3 regions of the Comamonas jiangduensis genome follow, and region 2 is predicted to be linked to each of the others. Evidence: riboswitches for the same ligand, from Rfam matches in the RefSeq annotation. Region 2 holds a riboswitch; each other region holds the start of a gene.
The links. Region 2 has a riboswitch for cobalamin ahead of nrdH (glutaredoxin-like protein NrdH). Riboswitches for the same ligand answer to the same signal wherever they lie in the genome.

Region 1 (6,613 bases), on a different contig from region 2:
GAAGGGCACTTCTTCCAGCCCTCGGCGCCTATTCACCGTCAACGTCATGAGAAAAAACAGATTGCACAACGCATTGCAAATGCGTGGCAACACCTCTGGCACGTCACGCCCCTCTTGCGCTACACGCACCATCGCACGAATCGCCTTTTTCGCCGCCGATCGTGCCTGGTGCAATTGCGGCACAGGTGCTGTACCGCGTGGAAGCACAAACACATGCTCGCGCTCGCCCAACGCCTGGCGGTAGTGCTGCATGCGCTGCAGCACCCACTGCACATCGGCCTCTTCAATCGCCAGCTTGCCGCGAATCGATCCATTCACATGAAAAGCCAGTGGTTGTATGTGCGCGAGATCTTCGGCAATGTCAGCCAAGTCTGCGGGCGTTGCCGAAAAGGCCATCCCAATCAGCGTGCACCACTCATCCGTCGTCACTTCAAAGTCGCACAGCGATGCGGTTTCGTGGATGAAGGGGTAGCAGACCTCATCCCAGTTTTTGCTTGATTTCATAAAACCTCTACGGGCAAACCCCAGCAAGCGCCCACAAAAAAGCGCACAGAAGCAAATCTGTGCGCTTGGCTGATGGCTTGGTGCACCGCACCAAGCCGGGGCTGACAAGAATTAGCGGGGTGACCACTTCAAAGTCAGATAGCCTGCACGGCCACGCTGGTTATAGCCATACGCCGTTTCGTATTGCTTGTCGGTCAGATTGGCAACACGTGCTTGCACTGCCCATTCCTTTGCAAACTTGTATTCAGCATAAGCATCCAACGTGGCATAGCTCTTGAGCACGACCTTCTTGGAAGGGTATCCAAACAGATCGGTGCGATTACCCACGTACAAGGCATTGGCACCCAGCTTCCAAGCACCCCATGTTTTGTCTACCGAGACAGTGGCTTGCTGCTTTGGCATACGGCGTGTAATGCGCTCACCGAGACTGTCGCGGGAATCAAGGTAATCGTAGGACGCCGCAAATTGCCACGTATCCAGCGACTTGCTGTATCCCAGCGACCAGCCCTTCATCCGGGCATGATCAATATTTTCAACCGTCGTCCCCCACACGATGAGGTTGCTCACCTTGTTGTCAAAGCGCGCCAACTTGAAGGCATGGCCGTCCAGCGTCCAGTGCAGCCCCAACTCCGTATTCCGTCCCTCTTCCGGTTGCAGATTGGGGTTGCCACCACCGCCCCACATAGGGTCTGCAGGCCAGTACAGCTGATTGAACGTGGGCGCATTGATGCTCTTGCCACGCGAGGCATAAGCACGCAAAGAGGGCAGCAGCTGGAAGCCATAGCCAATGCCCCACGTCTCAAAGCGACCGAATTGCGAGTTGTCATCGCTGCGCACATTCACTTGCCAGCTATGACGGTCATAGCTGCCATTCAAGCCTGCGTAAACAGCATCCGTGGTGCGTTTGGTTTTGTCGTATTCCGTCGTGGAATTGACTTTTTGCTCCAGTCGTTCCACTCCCGCAATGGCGATACCAACGGGGGTCTTGAACTCGTTGCTCCACTTGTATTCTTTTTGCTTGGTCTGGTACAGCGAATCGGTGAGCACCTTGGTCACCAACGCACGGTCATAGGAGCGCAACTTGTCACTCGACGACGATGTGCTCAAGCTGGTTGTCCAGATATCGTTAACTTTGCCTGTCAGCTTGAGTTGGCCTGTTCCTGCATCGGAATCCACCCACGAAGCTTTGGTGGCGCCGTTGTCAAACTCCGCATAGCCGTCGGCGCGCATCAAGTTGGCATCCAGGCGCCAAGCATCATTGAATGCATAGCCCAAAGCCGCCGTGACCGAAGTTTGGTGGTACTTGTCTTTGTCTGCGTTGAAAGAGCCACTTTTCGCATTCGTCGAAGAAAAGCCTGGATCCAATACCCGTGCCACATTCAGGCTGTAATTCCAGCCTTGCTGTGCACCCGCAAACCCTGCGCTCGCGTCCTTGTAGGCAGATTGACCCACAGTGGCCGACGCATAAGGCACAAATGCCTGCTTGGCGCCCTTGCCCTGTTTGGTGAAAATTTGAATGACACCGCCAATCGCATCGCTGCCATACAACGCAGAAGCAGGGCCATGCACCACCTCAATGCGCTCAATACTCTCTAGTGGCAAAGAGGACAACGAGGGCGATCCATCCGTCACAGATCCAAAGCGCACGCCGTCCACCAGCAAAATCACTTGCTTGCTTCCGCGGATAGAAACACTCTGCGTATTACCGCGCCCGCCATTGCTCGACATCTGCACACCGGCAAAACGCTGCAGCACTTCGGCCAGAGAACGCCCAGCCGAATTGCTGATCTGCTCTTGCGTAATGACGCGCACATCCGCCAGCGTTTCATCCAGTTTGGTTTCAGAGCGTGTTGCCGTCACCACCGTCGTAGCCATCTTGGCGTCTTGCGCGACGGCAGACTGGGCCAAAGTCAAAGCGGCCAGCGCCACAGCAGCCATAGGAAAGCGCGCACAAGCGCGTGCAGACGTACCTTCCAGCGAGAAGGAATCAAAGTTTTTCATGGAGTTCACATCAGTTGGCACAGGCGTCCCCGCCGTGCTTCACACAACACCGACTCTGGGTGAGAGCCGAACCTTTTTTGGCCGGTATCCAGACTGATGCACCGACTGTCACAGCCTTCCCAGAGCAATCAGCTCCAGTGGCAAAGCGGACAGGCTGGTTCCTGAGAACCCATGCACACACTGTTGCGGGGGCAGTACATGCAATACGTGGGCGCGCAAGCGCCTGCGTATCCATGTTTCCCGTTTAACTGCAACGTCAGAACGACGTTGCGAGCACCAAAAGCAGCGATTCTATGCCGCTTGTCAGCCCCACCTTGTCGCAGCGATCTAACAACCCGGCACTGGCGACGCCCACAAACCGCCGCTTTTTTCGGTTGGATCTGAAGCTTTACGCACACAAAAAAATAGCTGCCAGCGCAATCTACATCAGCGCTGGCAGCCATTTTTACTCCTCAAACACCGAGCCGCAGTTGCGGCCCCGGCACCCGCAGGCCCCAAGGGCCACAACGGGGGTGCAACGCCATTACTGACCGTGTGCAGCCACTTCTTGGTCGACCTCGGCGTGAATTTTTTGCATCTGCGCCGAAGGTGCTTTGCCCATCAGGCTGACCACCACAATCGCTATCGACGACAGCACAAAACCGGGCACGATTTCATACAGACGGAAGATGCCATAAACGTCCTTCATGGGCACGCCATAGCTCTTCCACAGCAGCACGGTGACAGCGCCCACCACCATGCCCGCCAGTGCGCCGTTGCGGGTCATGCGCTTCCACAGCACCGAGAACAGCACAATCGGCCCGAACGCGGCGCCAAAGCCGGCCCACGCGTAGCTCACCATGCCCAGCACTTTGGAGTTGGGGTCTTGCGCAATCACGATGGCCACCACGGCAATCGCAAACACCATGGCGCGGCCAAACCACACCAGTTGCTGGTCGCTGGCGGTTTTGTTCAAGAAGGTTTTGTAGATGTCTTGCGTCAGCGCGCTGGAGCACACCAGCAACTGGCACGACAAGGTAGACATCACCGCCGCCAGCACCGCCGCCAGCAGCACGCCCGCCAGCCAGGGGTTGAACAGCAGCTTGGTCACTTCCAAGAACACCGTTTCTGCGTTGGCGTTCACGCCTGCGGCAATCTCGGGGCGTGCGCCAAAGAAGGCAATGCCAAAAAAGCCCACGGCCACTGCGCCACCCAGGCACAGCACCATCCAGGTCATGCCAATGCGGCGGGCGTTGGGAATGGTTTTGACCGACTCTGCCGCCATGAAGCGCACCAGAATGTGCGGCTGGCCAAAGTAGCCCAGGCCCCAGGCCAGCAGCGAGACGATGGCAATCACATCCAGATTGGCCACCATGTCAAACGCGCCGGGGCGTGCAGTTGCAATCACATCAGCCGATGCCGCCACGCCGCCATCGGCGTAAATCACCATCAAGGGCGCTAGGATCAGCGCCGTAATCATCAGGGCCGCCTGGATGGTGTCCGTCCAGCTCACGGCCAAAAAGCCGCCGATGAACACATAGGCCATGGTGGCCACCGCACCCACCCACAGGGCGGTCTGGTAATCCATGCCAAACATCGACTCAAACAACCGCGCACCCGCTACCACGCCCGAGGCGCAGTAAATGGTGAAAAACACCAAAATCACCACCGCCGTGACGATGCGCAGCAAGCTGCTTTGGTCTTCAAAACGGTTGGTGAAATAGTCGGGCAGCGTCAGCGCGTTGCCCACCTTTTCGGTGTACACCCGCAGGCGTGCCGCCACAAAGCGCCAGTTCAGCCAGGCACCCACGCACAGGCCCACGGCAATCCATGCCTCCGACAAACCCGAGAGAAACACCGCGCCGGGCAGGCCCATCAGCAGCCAGCCACTCATGTCCGACGCGCCTGCCGACAGCGCCGTCACCACACTGCCCAGGCTGCGACCGCCCAAGATGTAGTCCGACAAATTCTGGGTTGCGCGGTAGCCCAGCCATCCGATCAGCAGCATGCCAAACAGATAGATGGCAAACATCACCAGCGTTGGGGTGTTAGCGGTCATTCGTATCCTCCTCAATCTTGTAAATGGCTGCGGTGTCACCGCCCCGCTCACCAGCGCTGCCACAGCGCGGGCACCCCACTGCCGCATACCACCGACACAAGGAATCCGAACGAGGGCACACTCCGCCGCCCCGTGCACCGGCGCCCTCACCATGGTGCAAACCCTCAATTGGAACAGGTGTTGCCCCGCGTGGCGCACACCAGCGCGCTATGCCGCCCGCTGGCCGTGGGTTTTGCAGCACTGAGCGCGCCCCGCAAAGCACCCCTGTGCCAGCGTTTGTTGGCTGATTTAGGTACAGTCATGGCCCATACGCGCCTTGCGCGCACGCCGCCTTGAACGCCCCAGAACACCATGACCCAAGATAACGACCGCGCCTCTGAACTCAAAAAAATCGAAATGTGCGATGCCTGCGCCGGTATCCAGCGCAACTGGCGCAAAGCCCCCGGCCACGTCGAGCTGACCCAGGGCGACAACTACAAGCGCGAGCGTGAAACCGGCACCGTCACCATCACCCGGTATGTCTGCGAGCGCTGCGGCACCAACTGGGAATATGAAAACGACAAAAAGAACATGCACGCAGGCTGGTCGCTCACTGGCCGCCGCCCTACCAAGAACTAAAAATACATAGCTGCAAGCGCTTGCCCCACAAGCGCCAGAGGCCAAAAACACCATAAAAAAAAGCTGCGGGGCATGGGCCTCAGCAGCTTTTTTTATGCGCCTGTTGATCGAGCAGATGGGCGCATCACCTCTACCAGCTACCTAACTACACAGCCGCGCCCCTACCCAGCCAACCACCGGTTGGCGGCTGGAAGTTGGCGATTGGTGATTGAAACAGCGCGCAAAGCCAAGAAGGCAGTACCCGCACGCTCAGTCCAGCAACGCCAAGCACCCAAAACCAAGCATTTGGCCTCGTGTGAGCGGGCCTTAAAACCCCGCCCCCGGCTTGCTCAAATACACCTTCTCTGCCGCCGTACTCTCGCGGCCCAGGATGGGGTTGCGGTGCGGAAAGCGCCCAAACTCCTTGATCACCTCCCGGTGCTTGTTCGCGTAATCCAGCGTGCCTTCAAAAAACTCGCGCAGCGCGGGCTCCGCTTCCTGGTACAGCTGCTCAAACGCCACCACACTGTGCTCTTGCATCAGCATGTCTTCGGCATGCTCCAGCGGCAGGTAAATAAAGATGCGCGCAATAGCGGGAATGCTGGCGTCCATATCCCAGCCCAAATCAATCGCCTTCAGCGCCAACTGCCGCGCCTTGGCATCGCCCGCAAAACTCTTGGGCGTGCAGCGGTAGGCATTGCGCGTGAACTGGTCCAGCACAATCAGCAGTGCCAGCATGCCCAGGGGCGACTCCAGCGCCTCGCCATCCAGCTTGCCCGCCAGCGCCTCTTGCAGCACCGCGCCAAACAGGTGGCGAATCTCTTCATCCACCTCCTCCGACTTGGTAAACCACAGCGTCTTGCGCGCCAGCGCGCTCTCGTTGGTGGGCAACTCTGCGCCCAGCCAGTACTCCAGCACCTGCGACAGGCGCGGGTCCAGCACATGCGCAACAGGCAAAGACAGGTGTTTGGAGGTGTCAGACATGGCTATTCCTTTTTATAAAACGCAGTAAACCCAGCAAAGCCCAAGCGTAACGCCACTGCCAGCGCCACTTTCAGCAACGATGGTGCATGGCAGCGCCTCAAAGATCAAGGCAAGCCAGCGCATACCGCACACAGGCCAGGTGGTGGGCCGCGCACGGCAGCGCGCCCTGCATGCCCGCCACAACGCAAACAAGGTTGAACGCAGCGCCACCAAAAACATAGCTGTCCGCGCTTTCCACATCTGCGCAAAAGTCCTAAAACACCTTCAAAAAGCCTGCGTACACGGGCACACACCGCAGTCGACTATGTGGCACACCCGCAGCGCTTTGCCCCTATAACCACCCCATACCTACAAATACTGGTGCAGCCTGCCGGGGAGGGGCCGCGCACCACACAGAGACATGGCTACCCTGATACCTGCACTGGGCACCTGCCTGCACCGCATGACCTCGGGCGAAAAACGCCTGGCCGAGCGGCTGGAAAAGAAACT
Region 2 (6,613 bases):
CATATCCGTTAGCTCAATCCCCAACATCTGGCGTGCTTGGTTTTTGATGTCTGCCCAAGTGGGGGGGCCACCGTTTTGGCCCTCCAACATGTGACCGGTAGCGACTGTCTTCATTACCCCATTCACTTCCACGCGCACATACTCTCTCAAGAAAACCTGGTGCGACTCGTGCGAGGTATAGACCTGGTTCAAGTCAATAAATGGCGTGGTCTCATTGACGTGCTCTCTTACGTCATCAGCAGTCCCAAGAATGCCATCCGCACCCGGGGCGTTGGTCGCACGCGTTAGCACCATGAAGTTGGTGGGGCTGCCCTCGACGTACAACGGATCATCTGGCTGCAAAGGTATGTAAACCGTACCGCTTCCACCCTTGGTGACCAGATCCAGACCGTGATCGAAGAACTGACCAAACAAAGTGAGGAAGCTGTTGAAAGGAGCCGTGTCTCCCAAGTCAGGCATGACGTTGGGCACGAACAGCGTCGTGTCGTTGACATCAAACTCTAGCCCCATCTGCGCAGGCAGCCCCTCAAAAGTTGCTGCAGTGCTGTCTGCCAGCGCCTGGGCAGCGGCAAGGTCTTCGGCAGTCACAGACGAAGCATCTTGGGCCGCCTGCAATGCGCTGAGCGCAGCAGCTGCAGCCGCTTCTGAGGCATCTGCCGTAGCATCCAAAACCAAGGCTTGTTGCAGCGCTGCGGCAGCGTCAGCATTCGCCTGCACCAGCGCAGCCTGAGCTGCTTCGACTGCATCTTGGGCAGCCCCTACTTGTTCTTCAGCAGCAGTCTCAGCCAGAGCAGCAGCAGCCACAGCATTAATGGCTGTTGCCGTAACATCCTGCGCGCCCTGCAAGCTAGTTAGCGCTGTAGCCGTTTCCGCGGCCGCTTGGTTGTAGGCGGCCTGAGCATTGGTCTGCAACGAATTCACCAGATTTTTTGCTGCTTCAAGTTGCGTAATCAAAGCCTCTTGCGCAGCGATGTCCGCTGGCGAGGCATTTGTTGCCACCAAGTTCGCCAAAATAGCCTGTGCAGCAGTAATCGCTTCGGTCGAGGTCGTCAACAGACTATTCGTAGCGTTGAGGTTAGCCAGCGCCGCATTACTCGCGCCAAGCTTGGCGTTGTATGCGCCCTGCGCGACAGCCTGAGCGCTCTGTGCAGCTACGAGTTGTGTAGCAGCCGCGCTCGTAGCCATGTCAGCCGCCGCTTCGGCCGCAATTGCATTCGTGAGGTTTTGCTGTGCTGTGGCGAGGCTGGTTTCTGCACCATCGTTGATTGCATCAGCTGCTGCCTGGGCATTGGTGGCTGCGGCACGATCGCTACTGGCCTGTAACGCGGCCGCATCGTAGGCCGCTTGCAAAGCAGTCAAGTCGGCGCCGCCACCTATCGCATCCTGCAATGCCTGCAGTGCAGTGGCTGCATCCTGCGCTGCCTGGCGTGCAGCAGTGTAGGTGGCTGCATCAGCGTAGGGATCTGTTGAGCCCAGTGCAGTAAAAGCCGCAACCAGCACAGCAGGGTTGTTTGCGGATTGGTCTGAAATGAGGTTGCTAATTGTGCGCGGCTGTGAGTCGTAAACGCTCCCCGCGGTCTGCGCATAAGAAGTCGATTGCCCAGTTCGCGGGTTGATTTCAGCGTCTTGAAACGTTGGCGTCAGCAAACGCGGCATGAATTGGTCGGCCGAACCATATCCCTGATGGATCAAGTTGTTGTACTGACCGCTGACCGTGCGCAAGCCTAGTGGCACTAAATTGTTGAGTGGGTTACCCATCAAATCGGTCTGTTCCAGATAACCCGACTGCACGTGTCGCTCAGCGACTTGAATGCTGGTGAGGATGCGCGAAATATCATCAAGATTGAGGCGGAAAGTCATGATGCACTCCTTAAAGGACGAAAGCCATTGCGAGTGAAGCCAGAGGAACCGAACAGATAAGTAAATATTTATTAATAGTCGCAATTCATTGTTTTAACAAATCACCAACTCCGTCGTACATGCAAACCCTAGCCCAACTGTTGCAGAGAGAAGTACAGGCCTGTACGCCAGTCAGCCGGGCCATTGATATTGCGTCGGCATCAGCAAACTGATTCCATGTCGGATGTCACATCTCCTACATCGTGAAACGCATTAAGCAGATCGCTGGCGGAACCTCTTGTCCTACTTTGGATCACCCTTGAGCCCCCCTTGAACAGCCCACACTGCTGTCAATATTTTTTTGACGTATGGGGAGGCGCCTCACCCTGACAAGGCCCGCCAAGCAGGCGTGCAATGCTGCGCTTTCATGCACCCGGCCCCCCATGCAGCAGAGCATGGAGGTAGCTTTATGGAGTTACCCTAGAAAACTTTCACATCAGGGCATTGAATAATGGAGGCGGTCTGCTGCGTTGTAGCGGCAGGCAATGCTGCAGTTTTGCTGCGCCACTACTGCGCCTTGCCTTGCATCCCTGTCAAAACCCTTCAATGGCCTGCTCAAGCTTGGGTGACACGCCCTAAGCGTAAGGAACAAAACCCCTTTGGGTTTCATTCGCTTGCAAAGCTTTGCCCACAAACGGAAAAGCCCGCTGGGGGCATAACTGGCACTCGCACACTTTGCACCCATGCCAACCGGTGTGGTTGCTTCTTGGTTGCGCAAATCCCAACCTTTGGAATACACCTTGCCACCCAGAGAGACACACGCCCGTCGGGCATGCCAGCCAAATGCGGCAAGATGCTGCTTGGTTGAGCGAAGGCCTCATACACAGTCCACAGCGGACAGGTGCCACCGGTTTTGAAAGTGAAAACGCGTCGCGGACTGGCGCCCAGCGGGTGTTACAGCAGTTGCAACCGGCCGAAGAACGCTTGGCCCAGTTTGCACATGGTGAACGCTGCGCGCTGCGGATTGCTATGGAGTGTCATACGTGCTACGAGTGGCTGCTCAAGATGGTGAGACCCTACTTGCAACAATCGCCAGATGTGGATGTGGATGTGGATGTGGATGTGGACATGCGCCAGAAATTTCAGTTTGGCGGCATCGGCGCCTTACAGGGCTTTGAAATTGATTTGCTGCCCCCCCCCGATCCGGTGTTCAAACCGAGGCTGCGGTTTGAGGAAGTGTTTGGCTAGGAACAAGTTTTGGTAGCAGCCAGCGACCGCCCCTGGCCTCCAAGCCCTATATCGAGCCCCAACATCTGGCCAAAGAAACCTTGATGACCTACCCTGTGCCCATCGAGCGCCAGGACATCTACAAACAGTTTTTATTGCCTGCAGTCATCACGCCCAAGAAGCACAAGACCATTGAAACCACTGACATCACGAGGCAAGCTGGTGGCCAGCGGACGCGGGTGAGTGCCCTGCCTCGGTGGCTGGTGCAAGAGTATGCGGAGAATTTACTGATTACCCCTATAAAGATGGGCCCCAAAGGCAGCGCCAAGCAAATTTATTTGGGCATCCGAAACAACGAAAGTGACTCGGGAGACCTGCACTCTTTCATGGTGCAAGCCCGTGAATTCAAATAAAAAAGTTCGCTCCCCTTTCTGAAACGTGCGGTGCCAACGGCGCCACCCATACCACTTTGGCGCGCTTTGCGCACGTCTCTTGCGACCGGCTCATCAGGCGATTTACACCGGCGATTCGGCTTAGAATTGAACGCGTTGGTGCACCAATCTGAGCCCCTCAGACACGGTGTTAAACGGGAATCAGGAGGCGCTTTGTTCTGCGCCCTAACCTGAACTGCCCCCGCAACAGTAAGTGCGGTGCGTTGCAAGTTTGGCTTGCACGCAAAGTGACACGGACAGCCACTGAGGTTTGTTCTTCGGGAAGGAGTGTCACCCCTACCCACAGTCTGGATACCGGCCAACACGCAGCGCTTGCAGCCCTGGCTGCCGCGCTTTCTTTATCTGTACAGGCGGGGTCGCCTGGGTGGCAGTACATCTTCTGCACGCATATGCTTTGGCGCAGCCTTTTGCTGCGCAATGCGCCGTCATGCGTGCTGACTTGCATCTGAGCCCTGCACCGCGCCCGTTTTGGTAGTTCCTGTAGGCTTCATGATCAAAATTTTCTCCAAACCCAATTGCGTTCAATGTTCCATGACCATGCGCACTCTGGACCGCCAAGGCACCGAGTACGAAGTCATCGACGTGACGCAAGACACCGCTGCAGCCACCCTGATTCAGTCCTGGGGCTACCGCCAAGTGCCCGTGGTGCAAGTTGGAGAAGAGCACTGGAGTGGCTTCCGCCCTGACCGCCTTTCCGCGCTGACCACCGCCTGAGATGGCGCGCTGGGTCTTCTACTCCTCCAAAACTGGCAATACCGAACGACTGCTGCGCAATGCCGGGCTGGCCGGCACGCGCATTCCGCGCCTGGTGGAAGACGACATGCCCGTCATCACCAGCCCCTTCATCTTGGTCACACCGTCTTTTGGTGATGCCGCAGGCAAAGGCGCCGTACCCAAGGCGGTGATCCGTTTTTTGAACGCGCCGGAGCGTCGTCAGTGGTTGCGCGCCGTGGTGGCGTGCGGTGATCGCAACTTCGGCGTGGCCTTTGCGCAAGCCGGTGACGTGATTGCGCACAAATGCCAAGTGCCTTTGCTGCACCGCGTGGAGATGGCTGGCACCAGCACGGATTGGCAGCGCCTGCAGCACATCGACCAACACTTTCTCATTAACCCTATTCCCAACGTCTTGGACGCTGCGTTATGACCCCCATGACCCCTACTTCGACCAAGCTGGACTTTCACGCGCTGAATGCCATGCTGAATTTGCCGGATGACAAAGGCCAAATTCAGTTTGATGCGGATCGCATGGCAGCACGCCAATATTTTCTGCAGCACGTCAACCAAAACACCGTGTTCTTCCACTCGCTGGAAGAAAAGCTGGACTACCTGCGCTCCGAAGACTATTACGAAGGCGAGGTGCTGGATGCCTACACCCCGGCCTTTGTGGAGGCCATCTTCAAGGCCGCCTATGCCAAGAAATTTCGCTTTCCCACTTTCTTGGGCGCCTACAAGTACTACACGGCCTACACCCTGAAAACGCGTGACGGCAAGCGCTATCTGGAGCGCTTCGAAGACCGCGTGGTGATGGTCTCCTTGGCCCTGGCGCGGGGTGATGAAAAGCTGGCCATGAAGCTGATGGGCGAGATCATCGCGGGCCGCTTTCAGCCTGCCACCCCCACCTTCCTGAACGCCGGCAAGCGCCAGCGTGGCGAGCTGGTGTCTTGCTTCTTGCTGCGCCTGGAAGACAACATGGAAAGCATTGGCCGCGGCATCAACTCGGCCCTGCAGCTATCCAAGCGCGGTGGTGGCGTGGCCTTGCTGCTGAGCAATCTACGCGAGCTGGGTGCCCCCATCAAGGGTATTGAAAACCAGTCCTCTGGCGTCATTCCTGTGATGAAGTTGCTGGAAGACGGCTTCTCCTACGCCAACCAGCTGGGCGCACGCCAAGGCGCAGGTGCGGTGTACTTGAATGCCCACCACCCGGACATCATGCGTTTTCTGGACACCAAGCGCGAAAACGCCGACGAAAAGATCCGCATCAAGACGCTGTCGCTGGGCGTGGTGATTCCAGACATCACCTTTGAGCTGGCCAAGAAAAACGAGGACATGTACCTGTTCTCGCCGTACGACGTGGAGCGCGTCTACGGCAAGCCGTTTGCCGATATCTCGGTGACCGAGCACTACAAGGCCATGGTGGATGACCCGCGCATCAAGAAAACCAAGATCAAGGCGCGCGAGTTCTTCCAGACCATCGCGGAAATTCAGTTCGAGTCCGGCTACCCCTACATCCTGTTTGAAGATACAGCCAACCGTGCCAATCCGATTGCCGGGCGCATCAACATGTCCAACCTGTGCTCGGAGATCTTGCAGGTCAACACCCCCTCGGTGCTGAACGAAGACCTCAACTACGAGGAAATTGGCAACGACATCTCCTGCAATCTGGGCTCACTCAACATTGCCACCGTGATGGACAGCGGCAACCTGGGCGACGCCGTGGAAACCGCTATCCGTGCGCTGACGGCCGTCTCTGAAATGAGTGCCGTGAACTCAGTACCCTCGGTGCGCCAAGGCAATGACGACAGCCACGCCATCGGCCTGGGTCAAATGAACTTGCACGGCTACCTGGGCCGTGAAAAAGTGCACTACGACACGCCCGAAGCAGTGGAGTTCACCAGCGTCTACTTCGCTGCCGTGGCCTACCACTGTCTGCGCACTTCCTGCCTGCTGGCACAGGAGAAAAAGCAGCGCTTTGTGGGCTTTAGTCAGTCCACCTATGCCAGCGGCAGCTATTTTGACAAATACATCAGCCGCGACTGGTTGCCCACTTCGGAGACCGTGCGCGCGCTGTTCGCCAAAAATGGCATGCAGCTGCCTACGCGCGCAGACTGGGCACAACTCAAGGCCGATGTAATGGAACACGGTTTGTACAACCGCAACCTGCAGGCCATTCCACCCACAGGCTCCATCAGCTACATCAACAACTCCACCTCGTCGATCCACCCGATTGCCTCGCGCATCGAAATTCGCAAGGAAGGCAAGATTGGCCGTGTGTACTACCCTGCGCCGTTCCTCTCGAACGACAACATGGCCTACTACCGCGACGCCTACGAGATTGGCCCCAACGCCATCATCGACGTGTATGCCGCAGCCACCGA
Region 3 (6,613 bases), on a different contig from region 2:
AACGCCAAGGTCGCTTGCACCGTAATTTCCAAGGCTATAGCACGCAGCCAGACTGCGATTTGATCGCCTTGGGCGTTTCCGCGATTGGTCGCGTGGGTGCAACCTACAGCCAAAATGCCAAGACGCTGGAAGAGTATTACGACCTTCTGGATCAAGGGCGGCTGCCTGTTGTCCGTGGGCTCGCGTTGACCCGCGACGATACGATTCGCCGTGCCGTCATCATGACGATCATGTGCCAGGGCGAGCTGTTTTTTGAATCTATCAACAGCGCTTGGCTGATTGATTTCAAGCAGTACTTTGCTGCTGAAATCGAAGCTTTGGCTGCGCAGCAAGACGAAGGTTTGGTAGAAATTACGGACGACTGCCTCACGGTGACTGCCAAGGGCTGGTTCTTTGTGCGCGGCGTAGCCTTGGTCTTTGACCGTTATTTGCAAGCAGACCGCAACAGAGCCAGGTTCTCGCGGATCATCTGATCCCTATGACTTTTTCTTTGCTTTGGACCGCTTTCTTTATGGGGCTCGTGGGGGGGCCCCATTGTCTTGCCATGTGTGCAGCCCCTTGTCATGCCGTCATTCAAGGCCATGGCACGGCGGTGCAAATGCACGGCAAGTTGTCGCGGCACACCACGGTATGGAACTGGAGTGCGCTTCAATTCCATATGGGCCGTCTGGCTGGCTACGGTGTCTTAGGAGCCATTTCTGCTTTTGCCATGGAGCAGGTAGCATGGTTTTCTGATCAAACTTCTGCCTTGCACCCGGTGTGGGTGGTGATGCACTTGGCGATTTTGGCTTGGGGGCTGTTGATGCTATTCCAAGGCCAGCAGCCAGCTTGGCTGGAGCGCGCTGGCCGGGCTATGTGGCAGAAGGTGCAGCCCGTACTTTCGATGCGCGGTGGAGCGCTTTTTGCAGGTATGTCTTGGGCGTTCATGCCTTGTGGGCTGCTGTATTCCGCTATCTTGGTGGCCGCCTTAAGCGGTGCTGTCTGGGCGGGTGCTGTCAGCATGGTGGCATTTGCCGTCGGTGGGGCATTGTGGCTGGCAGGAGCACCTCTGGCTTGGCGCTGGCTCAGTGGCAGAGTGGGGCGCTGGCGTGCAGACTGGGGTACACGCGCAGCAGGCCTGATGTTGGTGGCGGCGTCACTATGGGCACTGTGGATGGACTTGATCTACAAGCCATCAGTGTGGTGCCGTTAATTTTTTGGGAATGTGGCAGATGCGCCGAGAAGGTGTCTGCAAAACCGCCGAGCCCTCAACCTGAACCGGGGGTTCAGGTGGGCGAGAGCAACCTAGCGTTGGGTTCGTCTGACGCGAGACGATCACGCTTGCTAGGCAATGTATCAAGCCCGTGCTCAATGAGCATTGGTTCAAGGCAATATAAAGCCCGGCGGATTGCAGACGGTTCTGATTTTACTGGTTTTCAGGGACTGCGAAAGGCAAGTCCACTTCACTCGCGTTGTCTAAATGGGTGACCAAGCTCTCGGCGACTTCTTTTGCCTCGGGTGGGGCAGCAAGGTCTTGCAAGGCAGCTTCTGCGCTGGTTGGTGCTGTGGGTTTTTCGTGCAGAGCTAGCGCTTCATCCAGGCGCAGGGTGAGCTGGCGGGCGGCTGCATGCTCTTGATGCAGTTGGGCCTCGAGGTTTTGCAGGCGCTCTGCTTGAGCATCCGCTTGGGCTGTATCCGTGGTGCCTTGCAGTTGCGCTAACTGTTGCTGCAAGGCTTGGAGTTGTTGACGGAGCTCCAAATTTTCAAAAGCCAAATTCACAGCCAGCAAAACACCCACACGCTCTCTAGAGCGCAGCTTGGTGGTGTCGAGCATCTGCTGAAATTGCTGATCCACGCGCTCAACAGCTTCTAACAGCTGTGCTTCTCGCCCATCTGGGCAGGAGAGCACGTAGTGTTGGTGCAGGATTTGCGTGTCTAGCTGGCTCAAGACGCCTCCCGGTTGGCTGGTAATCGTTCGATCAAGTCATCCACGCGCGCGCGCGCTGCTTTGAGGCGAGATTGCAAGGAGTCACGCTCTTTGCGCACAGCCTCAATTTCTTCGGTAAGCAGGCGGTTGGTCTGCACCAAAGCCTCGTACTTGGCTAGCAGCAGCTCGACGCGCTCAGCAACGGGGTCAAGAATGGATGTCGTCGTCATGGATGCTCGCAATTGTAGGGCGCGCCCTCAGAGAGAATTGCAAATTTATGGCAGATCACGGGTTATGGTCACAAAAGCTTGTTTCAAGCTGTCAATGACTCAGCTTAGAAGTCAGTAGAGTATTCGTGGCGTGAGGGGCACTACTGTTTGAGATGTGTTTTGGGTGATTAGAATCAGCGCCTATATGTTGGTGCCCGCAACTTGGTTCACAGGTTGCAGTTCAACGAGAAGCAGGGTGGAGATGCTGGCCTTCAGCACTTCCTAGCCTGCGCTGCCCCCGCAACGGTGAGTTCTTGGCGTTAGCACGTAACGCACACACCATCTCATAAGCCACTGAGTGCCTTGAACAAGCATTTGGGAAGGCGATGGTGTTGAGGAACCAGCCCGGATACCGGCCAACATTGGTGCATCTGTCTGTCAGGTGCGTTGTACCCATTGCTGGCGGGGAGGCTGGCGCGGGTGATTTTGCATTTTGTTCTATGCGTTCCAATACTTTACAGGCCCGTTCCTGCGCGCCTGCATGCGCTTATTCTTCCATCATGCTGGCGGTGTGCTGCGCTTATTCTGCGGGTGCTTACGCGCAGTCATCCGCTGCCACGGGTGTCGTGATGGAGGAGACTGTGGTGGCTGCAACACGGTCATCACAGCCGTTGTCGGATACGTTGGCAGATGTCTCGATTGTGGATCGTGAGACGCTGGATCTGAGTGGTGCCGCAGCCTTGGAGGATGTGCTCTCGCGTCTGCCAGGGGTTGAGATGGTGCGTAACGGTGGCCCTGGCTCGACCACTAGCGTGTACCTGCGTGGTGCCAGCAATGAATTTACGGCGGTGTATATCGACGGGATTCGGGTGGATATGCAAAGCGGCTCTGGTGGTGCTCCGTGGGAGGCCATGCCCCTGGAGGCTATTGAGCGTGTGGAGGTGCTGCGTGGTCCAGCCGGTGCGGTGTATGGCTCGGATGCGATTGGTGGCGTGATTCAGATCCTGACCCGCAAGGGCGAGGGGCCTGCACGCCCTTCGGTCAGCGTGGGGGCGGGCAGCTACGGCACCCGCAACGGTGCGGCGAGCCTCAGCGGTGGAAACGGTGTGGTGGATTACGCGCTGGGTGTGTCGTACGCCGAGGCGGATGGATTCAGTGCCCGTACCCGACCCCAGGACAATCCGGATGATGATGGCTACCGGCGTAAGTCGGCACGTGCCCGTGTGGGGCTGCAGTTGAATGCAGACCATCGCCTGGAAGGCACGTTGCTGCACAGCACGTCGAATGTGGGGTATGACACTTCCAAGGCGGATGATCGTGCGATCAATTCTTTGAATGCCGCAGGCCTGAGCTGGAGCGCGCAGTGGAGTGCGCACTATCGCACCAAGCTGTCGCTGGGGGAGTCGCGCCAAGAGTATGAGACGCAGCCTTCGCCCTATCAGACCAAAACCCTGCTGCGCAATTATCTGTGGCAGAACGAGTGGCAGGCAGGCATCCACCGATGGAGCGCGACACTGGAGCGGCGTGAGGATCAGTTGACGAATGCCTCCATCACGCCACAGCAGCGGCAGCGCCATCAGAATGCGCTGGCGCTGGGCTGGGGCATGCAGTCGGGAGCGCACACACTGCAGCTGAGCGCGCGCCACGATGTCGATAGTGAATTTGATGGCAAGACCACAGGCAGTGCTGCGTATGCGTATGCGTTGACACCGCAGTGGCGTGTACATGCGTCGACCAGCACAGCGTTTCGTGTGCCCACGCTGTACCAGCGCTTTAGTGCCTATGGCGATGCCAGATTGCGCCCACAGGACAGCAGTAATGCCGAGATCGGCGTGCGCTGGGCGCAAGGCAGCCAGCAGTTCTCGGCTACTGCCTACCGCAACCGTGTGCGCAACCTGATTACGTATGTTGAGGGGAAGGGGGCCTGTGCGAATAAGGGTGGCTGCTATGAAAATGTACAGGCAGCTGTGTATGAAGGCATCACTTTGGCTGGTGCTTACAAGCTCGGTATGGTGCGCTGGAGTGGTTCGCTGGATTTCCAGAATCCGCGCAATGAAACCCTGGACAAGCAGCTGGCACGCCGTGCCAAGCGCCATGCAGTGCTGGCTGCGGACACCATGCTGGCAGGCTGGAATCTGGGGGCGCAGATGCAGGCTTACAGCCAGCGCTTTGATGATGCGGCCAACCGCAAGACTCTGGGCGGCTACACCTTGTGGAACCTGTATGCCAGCCGTAGTCTGGGGCGCGATCTGACCCTGCTGGCACGCGTGGACAATCTGGCGGACAAGCACTACCAACTGGCCGATACCTACGGTGTGGCAGGGCGTGCTTTCTATGTCGGTTTGAAATGGGAACCTCAGTAACATGACGACACCCCCTGATGTGCACACCTGTGTGGCTGTGCTGATTGCGGCCCCGGCTTCGGGGCAGGGCAAAACCACGGTGACAGCAGCGCTGGCCCGCTGGCATACGCGCCAAGGCCGGCGTGTGCGGGTGTTCAAGTGCGGGCCTGATTATCTGGACCCTTACTGGCACCAACTGGCCAGTGGTGCCACGGTGCACAACCTGGATGGCTGGATGGTCGGCATGCCCGAGGTGCGTGCACGCCTGCATGCGGCGGCAGCGCAGGCCGATGTGATCTTGATCGAAGGTGTGATGGGCTTGTTTGATGGCAGCCCCACAGCCGCCGACCTGGCAGCCCAGCTGGGCATTCCGGTGTTGCTGGTCATGGATGCTTCGGCCATGGCTGGCAGCTTTGGTGCGGTGGTGCTGGGCATGCAGCAGTACCAGCCGAATGTGCCGTGGGCGGGCGTGCTGGCCAACCGGGTGGGCAGCAGCATGCATGCACAGATGTTGCAAGCCAGTTTGCGCGATCCTGCGGTGTGGCTGGGCGCATTGCAACGTATGGGCGAGGGCAAAGACGCGCAACTGCTGCCAGAGCGCCACTTGGGCCTGGTGGCGGCGCATGAGCTGCCCGATGCCATGGCGCGCCTGAATGCGGCAGCCGATGCGCTGGCGGATACCCCATTGGGCCAAATGCCGTGGGAAGACTGGCAACGCTGGTCGGTGGAGTTTGCGCTGGATGCCAGTGCGCCCACGCCGCAGATTGAGCCTTGGCTGCAAGGTCGCACCGTCGCTGTAGCCAGTGATGCCGCATTCAGTTTTATCTACCCGGCCAACCTGGATTGTTTGCAGGCCATGGGGGCGAAGCTGGTGTTTTTCTCTCCGTTGGCCGCAGAGCGCTTGCCCGCATGTGATGCCGTGTGGTTGCCCGGTGGTTATCCTGAGCTGCATGCCCACAAGCTGGCTGCCAACACAGGCTTGCAGGCTGACCTGCAGGCGCATGTGCAAGCGGGCAAGGCCGTGTGGGCGGAGTGTGGCGGCATGCTGGCCTTGGGGCACAGCATTCACACGGCGCAAGGCGAGGCTTTGCCCATGTGGGGCATTTTGCCGGGCACTGCGTCTATGCAGCCGCGTTTGGCAGGGCTGGGCATGCAGGAATGTGTGCTGCACGGCGGCCAACTGCGCGGCCATACCTTTCACTACTCGCGTTTTGACAGCGCTGCTGCCGAGGTGGCGCGCACCAGCCGTGCAGGGCAAAGCGTACAGGCGGACAAGGGTGAAGCCGTATACCAGCACGGCAGCATCTGCGCCAGCTATTTCCACGCCTGGTTTCCATCGCACCCCCGCGCGATTGCCGCCTTGCTGGGCGCAGAGGCAGTGCAATGGGCCGATGTGGCTGCAACGGCATAATTTGCGGCGCTTATGAATCTGATGAACCCCCATGCCATGCAGCCCTGGCAAGAATTGATTTTGGGCGGCCAAAAAAGTGGCAAAACCCGCCGTGCCGAGCAGGCTGCCCGCGATTGGGTGGATGCGGGCGCAGGCCGCTATGCGGTGTACCTCGCCACGGGCCAGGCATGGGATGCGGAGATGCAAGCGCGCATTGCGCGTCACCAGGCCGACCGTGCGCTGCGCGTGCCAGGCATGCAGACTGTGGAAGCGCCGCTGCACCTGGGCCAAGCCTTGCAGGCGCACAGCAAGGCGCAGACCTTGGTCGTGGTCGATTGCCTGACTTTGTGGCTGACCAACTGGATGATGCCGATGCAAAGCGTCGAGCAGGCGGCTTCAGAAGATCAGCCAAATCAGGCTCTAGCCCTTGACTGGCAAGCGCAACGTGCTTTGTTTTTAGAAGTTTTACCGCAGTGCCCCGGGCCGGTGGTGGTGGTGGGCAATGAGATCGGCCTGGGTGTCATTCCGCTGGGGCGCGAGGTGCGCGCTTTTGTGGACGCACTGGGCACTTTGAACCAAGACGTGGCACGTGTGTGCAGCCGCGCTACTTTGATGGCGGCAGGTTTGCCGTTGCAACTGAAATGAATGCTTTGTTACGCCGTAGCCTGCGCGCAGTGATCTGCGTGGGAGCACTTGCACTGGTGGGGGTGGCCCATGCAGCGGGTGCCCCAGCAGGTGTGCCTGCCAATGCCCTGAAAGACGAAAG

Region 1: another riboswitch for cobalamin. It lies ahead of QEP12_RS16430 (TonB-dependent receptor domain-containing protein); the one in region 2 lies ahead of nrdH (glutaredoxin-like protein NrdH).
Region 3: another riboswitch for cobalamin. It lies ahead of QEP12_RS02165 (TonB-dependent receptor domain-containing protein); the one in region 2 lies ahead of nrdH (glutaredoxin-like protein NrdH).

Annotation. Positions count from the first base shown of each region.
Region 1 covers NZ_JARXOV010000027.1:6,315-12,927, forward strand. The annotation lists gene QEP12_RS16425 (cobalamin adenosyltransferase) at 1-504, opposite strand, end outside; gene QEP12_RS16430 (TonB-dependent receptor domain-containing protein) at 616-2,505, opposite strand; cobalamin riboswitch at 2,568-2,801, opposite strand; gene putP (sodium/proline symporter PutP) at 3,029-4,543, opposite strand; gene QEP12_RS16440 (hypothetical protein) at 4,895-5,161, shown strand; gene QEP12_RS16445 (DUF924 family protein) at 5,468-6,124, opposite strand; gene QEP12_RS16450 (3'-5' exonuclease) at 6,525-6,613, shown strand, end outside.
Region 2 covers NZ_JARXOV010000022.1:62,780-69,392, reverse strand. The annotation lists gene QEP12_RS15490 (peroxidase family protein) at 1-1,860, opposite strand, end outside; partial or broken gene QEP12_RS15485 (short-chain fatty acyl-CoA regulator family protein) at 2,475-2,782, opposite strand; gene QEP12_RS17080 (hypothetical protein) at 2,920-3,087, shown strand; gene QEP12_RS17075 (type 2 periplasmic-binding domain-containing protein) at 3,183-3,479, shown strand; cobalamin riboswitch at 3,599-3,835, shown strand; gene nrdH (glutaredoxin-like protein NrdH) at 4,008-4,232, shown strand; gene nrdI (class Ib ribonucleoside-diphosphate reductase assembly flavoprotein NrdI) at 4,234-4,662, shown strand; gene nrdE (class 1b ribonucleoside-diphosphate reductase subunit alpha) at 4,659-6,613, shown strand, end outside.
Region 3 covers NZ_JARXOV010000002.1:144,287-150,899, forward strand. The annotation lists gene hemN (oxygen-independent coproporphyrinogen III oxidase) at 1-473, shown strand, start outside; gene QEP12_RS02150 (sulfite exporter TauE/SafE family protein) at 479-1,192, shown strand; gene QEP12_RS02155 (cell division protein ZapA) at 1,406-1,927, opposite strand; gene QEP12_RS02160 (DUF904 domain-containing protein) at 1,924-2,136, opposite strand; cobalamin riboswitch at 2,308-2,550, shown strand; gene QEP12_RS02165 (TonB-dependent receptor domain-containing protein) at 2,616-4,478, shown strand; gene QEP12_RS02170 (cobyrinic acid a,c-diamide synthase CobB) at 4,480-5,868, shown strand; gene QEP12_RS02175 (bifunctional adenosylcobinamide kinase/adenosylcobinamide-phosphate guanylyltransferase) at 5,881-6,492, shown strand; gene QEP12_RS02180 (ABC transporter substrate-binding protein) at 6,489-6,613, shown strand, end outside.